2 regions of the Variovorax sp. W1I1 genome follow, and region 2 is predicted to be linked to the other one. Evidence: predicted binding sites of a transcription regulator. Region 2 holds the regulator's gene; the other holds the start of a gene.
What was found. The regulator LexA, encoded in region 2, represses DNA repair genes until DNA is damaged. The targets are predictions, from matches to a motif close to ACTGTATNNNNATACAGT.

Region 1 (4,191 bases), 480 kb from region 2:
GCTGCATACCCCAGCTGGTAGGCGCGCTCGACCACTTCTTCCGGCGTCGACGCGCCGCGCTGAAAGCTGAAGTTCGTGAGGCAGTGCAGCTCGGCATAGTCCGGCAACGCCGCCACGGTGTGCTTGCGCAACGGCACCGGCAGCGCATGCACCTTGGCAGGCTGGCGCTTGCGCTCTTCCTTGGCACTCAGGTCAGGCATAGAACCCCTGCAGGTACCAGCGCACTTCGCCTGAAGAAAACAGCGCCGAGTGCCGCTCGCGAAAGATCCACACCAGCCCAGCTTCAGGGCTTTCGGCCACGTAGTAGTCGCGCATCGCCGGCTGGCCGCCGTCTTCCTTGCCGCCCCACCAGCCGGCCTCGACGCGCTGCGGGCCGATCAGCTTGCTCAGCGGGCCGCGGTAGCACGGGCGCTCGCCGTCCATCTCGAGCAACACGGGTTCGGGCAGCAGCCACGGCGGATAGATCGCATCGGGCTGCGAGGCTGCGGCTTTCGCTTCCTTGCGCGCCTTGCCGGGCGCGGCCTTGTCTTTCTGCAGCGCGGGCCGCCATGCCTGCTTGCGCTCGGGCCGGTGATCGGCCTCGGCGCAGGGCACCACCACCTGGTGCGCGCCGAGCCGCACGCTGAGCCGCTCGACCATCTCGTGCAGCTTGTCGCCCTTGCGGTTGTCTTCGGGCAGAAAACTCGTGCTGGCGCCGGCCCACGGATCGGTTTCTAGCGTGCGGAGCTTGAGCCAGCTCGCGGGCGCCGCAAGCGTGGTGAGGGCGAGCTTTTCGGACAGCAGGCGGCGCAGGTGCGCGAGGTCCTGCGTGGGCTCGGCCGTGCGCACGGTGACCTGCTGGTGCGGCGGCAGGTTCACGCCGTTGAAACGCTTGAGGTCGAGCGTCCACTGCAGCTCGAGCGCGCGAGCGCCACGCTGGCGGGCGCGCAGCCAGATCTGCAGCGCCGAAAGCAAACGGTTGGCTGCCCACATGAGTTCGGGCGCGGTCTCGGCGAGCGCGGGCAGCTCCAGCTTCTGTTCGAACACATCGGGCAGCGTGAGCCAGTCGTGGCCCTCGGGGCGCAGGCCCCAGGCGGTGTCGAGGGCTTTGCGCAGCTCGGTGCCGAAGCGCCGCGTGAGGCCGCCGCGCGGCAAGGCGGCCACCTCGCCCCAGGTGCGGCAGCCCAGGCGCGCGAGCAGGTCGAGGTGCGGGCGGGCGGCGGTGAGCGTGTCCAGCGGCAGGCCGGCCGGCATGTCCTTCGGGCGCTCTTCCTGCCGTTCGAACAGCCGCAGCCGTGCGAGCGCGATCAGGCTCGTGGCGCCCTGCGCGCCGAGCATGCGCACATCGGGCGCGGGGTTCGCGGCGACCAGTTGCCGCATCAGTTGCAGCCGCCCGCCCCACAGGCGCTCGCAGGCCGAGACTTCGAGCATGAGCGCCTCGTCTTGCCAGGCGACGTGCGGCGTGTATTCCAGCGCCCACCAGCCCAGCGCTTCGGGCGTGGGCAACTGCGGTGCGTCGGGCGCGTCGGAGTCAAGCGACCACCGCAATGCGATCCAGTGCATTGGGGCCTCCTTTCCACGCGTCGATGCGGACCACGGTCGCGGACGTTGCCGTGTCGCCAACCGGCACCGTGCCTTGCTGCTGCAGGCGCAGCTTGCGGCGCAGCCGGGCGGCGGCCAGCAGCGCCGTCATGCGCTCGTTGCGCGCCGGCAGCATCACCGGCGCGGCCAGCGGCGGACCGCGGCGCTTGAGGATGTGCAACTCGATCTGCGAAGAATCCGCGGCGCAGCTTTCCACCTGAAGACGAAGCCGTGCGGGCGAAGCGCCCCGCGCGGCCGACTCGGGCCGGCACACGAAGAGCATCACGTCGTGCTGCGCGGCCGCCAGCTGCAGCCGCCGCAATTCGCCCACCCGCGCCTGCGGCAGCCACGCCAGCACGGTGGCCACGTCCGCGCAGCGCAGCGCCTGCTCGCAGGCCCACAGGCGCGCGGGCGGCGCATCGCTCTTGATCCACATCAGCGCCTCCACCGGCAGCCCCTGCGCCGCGAGCGACGGCCCGCAGGGCTCGTAAGGCGCGCCGATCAGCACGACCGGCCCGCCGCGCGCCTCCACCGCCTGCGCCAGCGCGGGCAGCAGCAGCCGCCAGACATGCGCTTCGGGCGCGCTTTGCAGCAGCTCCGTCATCGCGCCGACCGGCCAGCCGCCGCCGGGCAGCTCGGCGTCGAGCGCGGCGTGGCCGGTCGCGACGACCTGCGCGTCGGCCAGGCCGAGTTCGTCGGCATGCCAGACGCCACGGCCCGCGGCGGCGGAAAAGGAGTCGAGGAAAGGAAGGCCCATGATGCAACTGTTAACTGTATTTTTATACAGTATTTCATGGCTCGCAAGAAGGAAGAAGGCTTTCTTCGCAACAGGCTTTCTCATATTCCTTTGGCTCATGCCAAGGCGCGCAGAAGTCGTTTGAGCCGGCGCCGCGCTTTCGCTCCAATGCCCCTCAGACCAAGGAGCCCCGCATGAACCACCCCACCGTCACCGCCGGCCTGAACTACCTGCAGCCTTCCGCCCTGCGCCCCTTCAGCTACACCTTTGCGCCGCCGCCCGGCACGCCCTGGGAAAGCGGCAGCTACGAGCTGCGCCCCATGCCGATCGCGGATGCCCGCAGAGCCGCGACGCCGACCGACATCGAGCGCGAAGGCTTCGTGCTGCGCGATGCGCCCACGGCCGTCTCCGACTTCCTCGACGACGCCGAGGTCACCGCCATCTACCACCGCGAGGTGGCCGAACTGGCGCTCGCGGTCACGGGCGGCACGCGGGCCCATGTGTTCGATCACCTGGTGCGCCAGCGCGAGGCCGACCGCACCGCCTTGAGCTTCGGCCGCCGCGCCACCAACGGCAAGGCCGCCGCCAACGGCCGCATCCACAACGACTACACCGAGGACTCCGGCCGCCGCCGGCTCGGCATGGTGCTGACCGACCCCGACGAAGCGGCGGCCGTGCGGCGCTACTGCATCGTCAACATCTGGCGCTCGATCAAGGGGCCGGTGCTCGACACGCCGCTGGCCGTCTGCGATGCGCGTTCGGTGATGGCGAATGACCTGGTGAATGCCGAGGTCCGTTATCCGCGCCGCACCGGCGAGATCTACCTGGCCACGCATTCGCCCGCACACCGCTGGTCTTACTTTTCGGCGATGGACCGGCACGAGGCGCTGATCTTCAAGCAGTACGACTCGCAACTGGGCGGCGTCTCGCGCTTCACGCCGCACGCGGCCTTCGACCACCCCGATGCGCCGGCCGACGCGCCGCTGCGCGAGAGCATCGAGGCCCGCTGCCTGGTGGTGTTCGAATGACTCCGCGCGACCTCCCTGTGCTGGACTTCTGGTTCGATTTCGGCAGCAACTACAGCTACCTGAGCGCGATGCGCATCGAGGACGAAGCGGCCCGCCAACACGTCCGCATCCGCTGGCAGCCCTTTCTGCTCGGGCCGATCTTCCGGTCCTTCGGCTGGTCGTCGTCGCCCTTCGTGCTGCAGAAGGAAAAGGGCGACTACACCTGGAAGGACATGGCCCGCCAGTGCCGCAAATACGGCCTGCCGTGGCGGCAGCCCACGCAGTTTCCGAGGGCGGCCGTGCTGCCGCTTCGCATCGCGCTGGTCGGCGCGGCGCAGCCTTGGATGGGCGAGTTCTGCCGGCGCACGATGGCCATGAACTTCGCCGAAGACCGCGACATCGATTCGCCGCAGGCGATGCGCGACCTGCTGGCCTCGCTCGATCTTCCGGCGCACCGGATCATCGAAGAAGCGCTGTCCGATGCGAACAAGGCGCGGCTGCGGCGCCAGACGGAGATCGCGGTCGAGAAAGGCATCTTCGGAGCGCCTACATTTTTCGCCGGCGACGAAATGTTCTGGGGCAACGACCGCCTCGACGAGGCGATGGCCTTCTGCTCAGAGACCGGTGCCGGTATCCACGGCCTCGCGTGACTGCCGCGCCTCGGCCACCAGCCAGGCGGCCACATGACGCACCTCTTCGCGCGGTTCGTCCTCGGCCTGGATCAGCCAGTACGCATGCCCCGAGGCCTGCGCGGGCACGGGCGAATCCACGCGCACCAGGCGCCTTTCGTCGAGCAGCGGCTGGATCAGTTCGAGCCGCCCCAGCGCCACGCCCTGCCCGGCCAGCGCGGCCTGGATCAACTGGTCGTACTGGTTGAAGTGCAGCACG
Region 2 (4,191 bases):
GTCGACTACTACTCCGCCTGGGCCAAGGCCGATCCGGCCGCTGCGCCGAAGTACCGCGCGATCAAGGGCGTCGGCACAGTCGACGAAATCACGCAACGTGCCCTGGCGGCATTGAGCAGCTGATCCCTGCCGCCCTTCGACAGGGCGGCTATCTAATCCCCCAGTAGTTCCAGCATCAGCGCGATGCGCGCCTTCACGGGTGTGAGCGCGCCTGCGTCACGCAGCCGGTCATCGGTCTTCGGCAGGATGCGGCCATTGGTACAGCGCGTCGCGCGCAGCACCGCAACGCCCGCGTCCTGCGCCTTGAACGCCGCAGCTTCCAACGCGTGATGCACGGTGCCATTGCCGGTGGTGGCTAGGACCAGACCGCGGACAGGTTCGTCCGCGCCCTCCCGAAGAAGCGCATCGATGATTGCGCCGCTCGCACCAGCGTGGCTCATGACGATCTCGACCCGCGGCCAAGGTCCTGATGCGCTCAGTGCCTTCGACGCTTGGGATGACGACGACGTCGGCCACTCCCTCACGCGCCGCACTGCGCCCTCTTCCACGTAGCCAATCGGCCCTGCATCGCCGGATGCGAAGGCATCGAGGCGGTACGTGTGCACCTTCTGCACTTCCACCCCGCTGTGGACCGTGCCGGCGCATACCGCCGTCACGCCCTGGGCGCCCGCCGTCGCCGCGACGGCGATGGCATCCCGCACGTTCTGCGGACCATCCGGCGAAAGCGCAGTGGCCGGGCGCATCGCGCAAGTCAGCACCACGGGCTTCGCCGGTGCCAGCACCGAATGAAGGAAGAAAGCCGTCTCCTCGAGCGTGTCGGTACCGTGGGTGATCACCACACCGGCCACGTCAGGTTGCGCCAGCCAATGCACGCACCGTTGCGCGAGCTTCTGCCAGATGTCGAAGGCCATGTCCTTGCTGTCGACCTGCGCCACCTGCTCCGCCAGCAGCGCGATGCCCTCGGGTGCCTCGATGCTGCCCAGCAGGTCCGCCACATCGACTTGCCCAGCGGTGTAGCCGATGTTGTCACCGCTGCTGGAGGCCCTTCCGGCGATGGTCCCGCCGGTGCCCAGAACCACCACGCGACGCACTTCGGGCAACGGCAAATTGGCCATGACTTGTCAACTTCCAAAAACTGGTTAAAAATACAGGTACTGGATATCTAGCCAGTGCCGCAAGGAACCACATATGCAGTTCGCCGTGAAGCTTACCGCCCGCCAGCAGCAGATTCTCGACTTGATCCAGAGCGCTATTGCGCGCACTGGTGCCCCGCCCACACGCGCCGAAATCGCCAATGAGCTGGGGTTCAAGTCGGCCAACGCCGCCGAAGAGCACCTGCAGGCGCTGGCCCGCAAGGGCGTGATCGAACTTGTCAGCGGCACCTCGCGCGGCATTCGACTCAAGGGCGACGCGCTGCGTTCGCTCAACGAAACGCGCCATCGCGAAGGCGGGCAGTTCTCGCTCTCGCTGCCCGGCATGGCGCAGCTGGCGCTGCCGCTCATCGGCCGTGTTGCGGCAGGCTCGCCCATCCTGGCGCAAGAGCATGTCGACCAGACCTACTACGTCGAGAACACGCTGTTCCAGCGCCAGCCCGATTACCTGCTCAAGGTGCGCGGCATGTCGATGCGCGACGCCGGCATCATGGATGGCGACCTGCTCGCCGTGCAGGCAACCAAGGAAGCGCGCAATGGCCAGATCGTGGTCGCGCGCCTGGGCGACGAAGTCACCGTCAAGCGCCTGAAGCGCAACAAGCAGGTGATCGAGCTGCATGCCGAGAACCCCGACTACCCGACCATCATCGTCCAGCCCGGCGAGCCTTTCGAAATCGAAGGCCTCGCGGTCGGCCTCATCCGCAACACCATGCTGATGTAGGCCTCACGGCCTGCTTGCAGCAGCACCCATCCGGCCGCAACAGGTGGCGGGCGTATGGCGCGAAGTCGCCATCACCCTGTCGCGGCCGATTCAAGAAATCCTGCCTGTGTTCAACCTCAGACTTTTTTGGAGTTCACATGGGAATCGCCCTCCTCGCCATCGCTGATTTCTGGATGCCGCTGCAATCGCTTGCAAGCCGCCTCATCCCCGCCCGCCGTGCCCCTCACCGGGACAGCAACGAAACCGCCGCCGGCCTGCGCTACGTGGCCGTGCGCCCCGCCTGCACCACGCGCACCGCTGGTACGCCTGCACCGACGGCAACCGCCACCGCGCCGGCACGCCCACTGCGTGTAGTTCGCGTGATCGACGGAAAAAGCCGGGACCGCAGCCGCATGGTGATCTCGGGCCGCATGGCCGATGTCTGTGCGGAGCTCGACCGACTGGCAGCGCTCGAAGCCGCTGAAACCGCGCCCAGCTCCACGCGCCTGCACTGAGGCATTTCCCCCGGCGAGCCGCTCCAGAAGCGCCCCGGGGTGGGTATCCAAACGTTCACCGGCGCGACAGCCCAATGCTGCGAGGCACAATGGCACGCCATGAACATTGTGATCCTCGACGATTACCAGGACGCCGTGCGCAAGCTGCGCTGCGCCGCCAAGCTGGACGCGTACGCGGCCAAGGTCTACACCAACACGGTCAAGGGCATCGGCCAACTGTCGGTTCGCCTGAAAGACGCCGACGTGATCGTGCTGATTCGCGAGCGCACCCAGATCTCGCGCCAGCTCATCGAAAAGCTGCCCAAGCTCAAGCTCATTTCGCAGACCGGGCGCGTCGGCGGCCACATCGACGTCAATGCCTGCACCGAGCGCGGCGTGGCAGTGGCCGAGGGCTCGGGCTCTCCGCAGGCACCGGCCGAACTCACCTGGGCGCTGATCATGGCGGCCATGCGCCGGCTGCCGCAGTACATCAGCAACTTGAAGCACGGGGCGTGGCAGCAATCGGGTCTCAAGTCGGCCTCGATGCCGCCCAATTTCGGGCTCGGCTCGGTGCTCAAGGGCAAGACGCTCTGCATCTGGGGCTATGGCCGCATCGGCCAGTTGGTCGCGCGCTACGGGCAGGCCTTCGGCATGCAGGTGGTGATCTGGGGGCGAGAGGCAAGCTGCGCCAAGGCGCGCTCCGACGGCTTCCAGGTCGCGCAGAACCGGCACGAATTCTTTGCCGCGGCGGACGTGCTCTCGGTGCACCTGCGGCTGAACGAGGAAACCAACGGCCTCGTCACCCTCGAAGACCTGTCGCGCATGAAGCCGACAGCGCTCTTCGTGAACACTTCCCGCGCCGAACTGGTCGAGGCCGATGCCCTGCTCGCCGCGCTCAATCGCGGACGCCCGGGCCTCGCGGCCATCGACGTGTTCGAGAGCGAGCCGCCGCTGCAGGGCCACGCGCTGCTGCGCTTGGAGAACTGCATCTGCACGCCGCACATCGGCTATGTGGAGCAGGACAGCTACGAGAGCTACTTCGGCCAGGCTTTCGACAACGTCGTGAGCTTCATCAAGGGCAATCCCACCAACATCGTGAATCCCGGCGCCTTGCAGGTCCGCCGGTGAGTTCATGAGCCGCCGGGCCGCCCCAAGGCGAATCTCGCAGCCGAAGGCGCAGGTCATTCGATGAGCCGGCCTGCGCCCCGGGGCGCGCTCTGGGCGCTGCTCGCCGGCAATTTCGTGATCGGCACCGGCGTGATGGTGGTGCCCGGCACGCTCAACGAGATCAGCACATCGCTTGCTGTCACCGCTGCGACAGCGGGCCAGCTGATCACCGCCGCCGCGATCGTGATGTGCCTCGGCGCACCGCTGCTGGCGGCCCTGGTCGCGGGCTGGGACCGCCGCCAACTCCTGGCCCTCACGCTCCTCTGGTACGCCGCCGGACACGCCCTCTCCTCGCTCATGCCGAGCTTCGCCGCGCTTTTGCCGGTTCGCATGCTCACGGTGATTGCGCCGGCGATCTTCACGCCCCAGGCCGCGGCCTGCGCCGGCATGCTCGTGCCGCCGGAACACCGCGGCCGCGCCGTCACCTTCGTCTTCCTCGGCTGGTCGATGGCCTCGGTGCTGGGCCTGCCCATCGGCGCGCTGATCGGCGGCCACCTCGGCTGGCGCATGGCCTTCATGGCCATTGCGATGCTCAGCATCGTCAGCGCCGCCTCGATCTGGCTCACGCTGCCCACCGGCATCCGGCCTGCCGCGCTCACAGCCGCCGCGTGGTCTCGCGTGCTGCGCAGCCCGGTGCTGATGGGCATCGTTTCAGTCACGGCGCTCCAGGGCTCGGGGC

Region 1: imuA (translesion DNA synthesis-associated protein ImuA) is a predicted target of LexA. The motif match lies at 2,331-2,348, and genes of this name have one in related genera.

Annotation. Positions count from the first base shown of each region.
Region 1 is NZ_JAUSWZ010000001.1:3,521,358-3,525,548, forward strand. Features, by position in the region: gene QFZ83_RS16405 (error-prone DNA polymerase) at 1-200, opposite strand, end outside; gene QFZ83_RS16410 (DNA polymerase Y family protein) at 193-1,542, opposite strand; gene imuA (translesion DNA synthesis-associated protein ImuA) at 1,511-2,317, opposite strand; gene QFZ83_RS16420 (CmcJ/NvfI family oxidoreductase) at 2,491-3,324, shown strand; gene QFZ83_RS16425 (2-hydroxychromene-2-carboxylate isomerase) at 3,321-3,953, shown strand; gene QFZ83_RS16430 (LysR substrate-binding domain-containing protein) at 3,918-4,191, opposite strand, start outside.
Region 2 is NZ_JAUSWZ010000001.1:3,037,411-3,041,601, forward strand. Features, by position in the region: gene adk (adenylate kinase) at 1-123, shown strand, start outside; gene QFZ83_RS14175 (asparaginase) at 153-1,115, opposite strand; gene lexA (transcriptional repressor LexA) at 1,189-1,872, shown strand; gene QFZ83_RS14185 (hypothetical protein) at 2,010-2,366, shown strand; gene QFZ83_RS14190 (D-2-hydroxyacid dehydrogenase family protein) at 2,466-3,473, shown strand; gene QFZ83_RS14195 (MFS transporter) at 3,534-4,191, shown strand, end outside.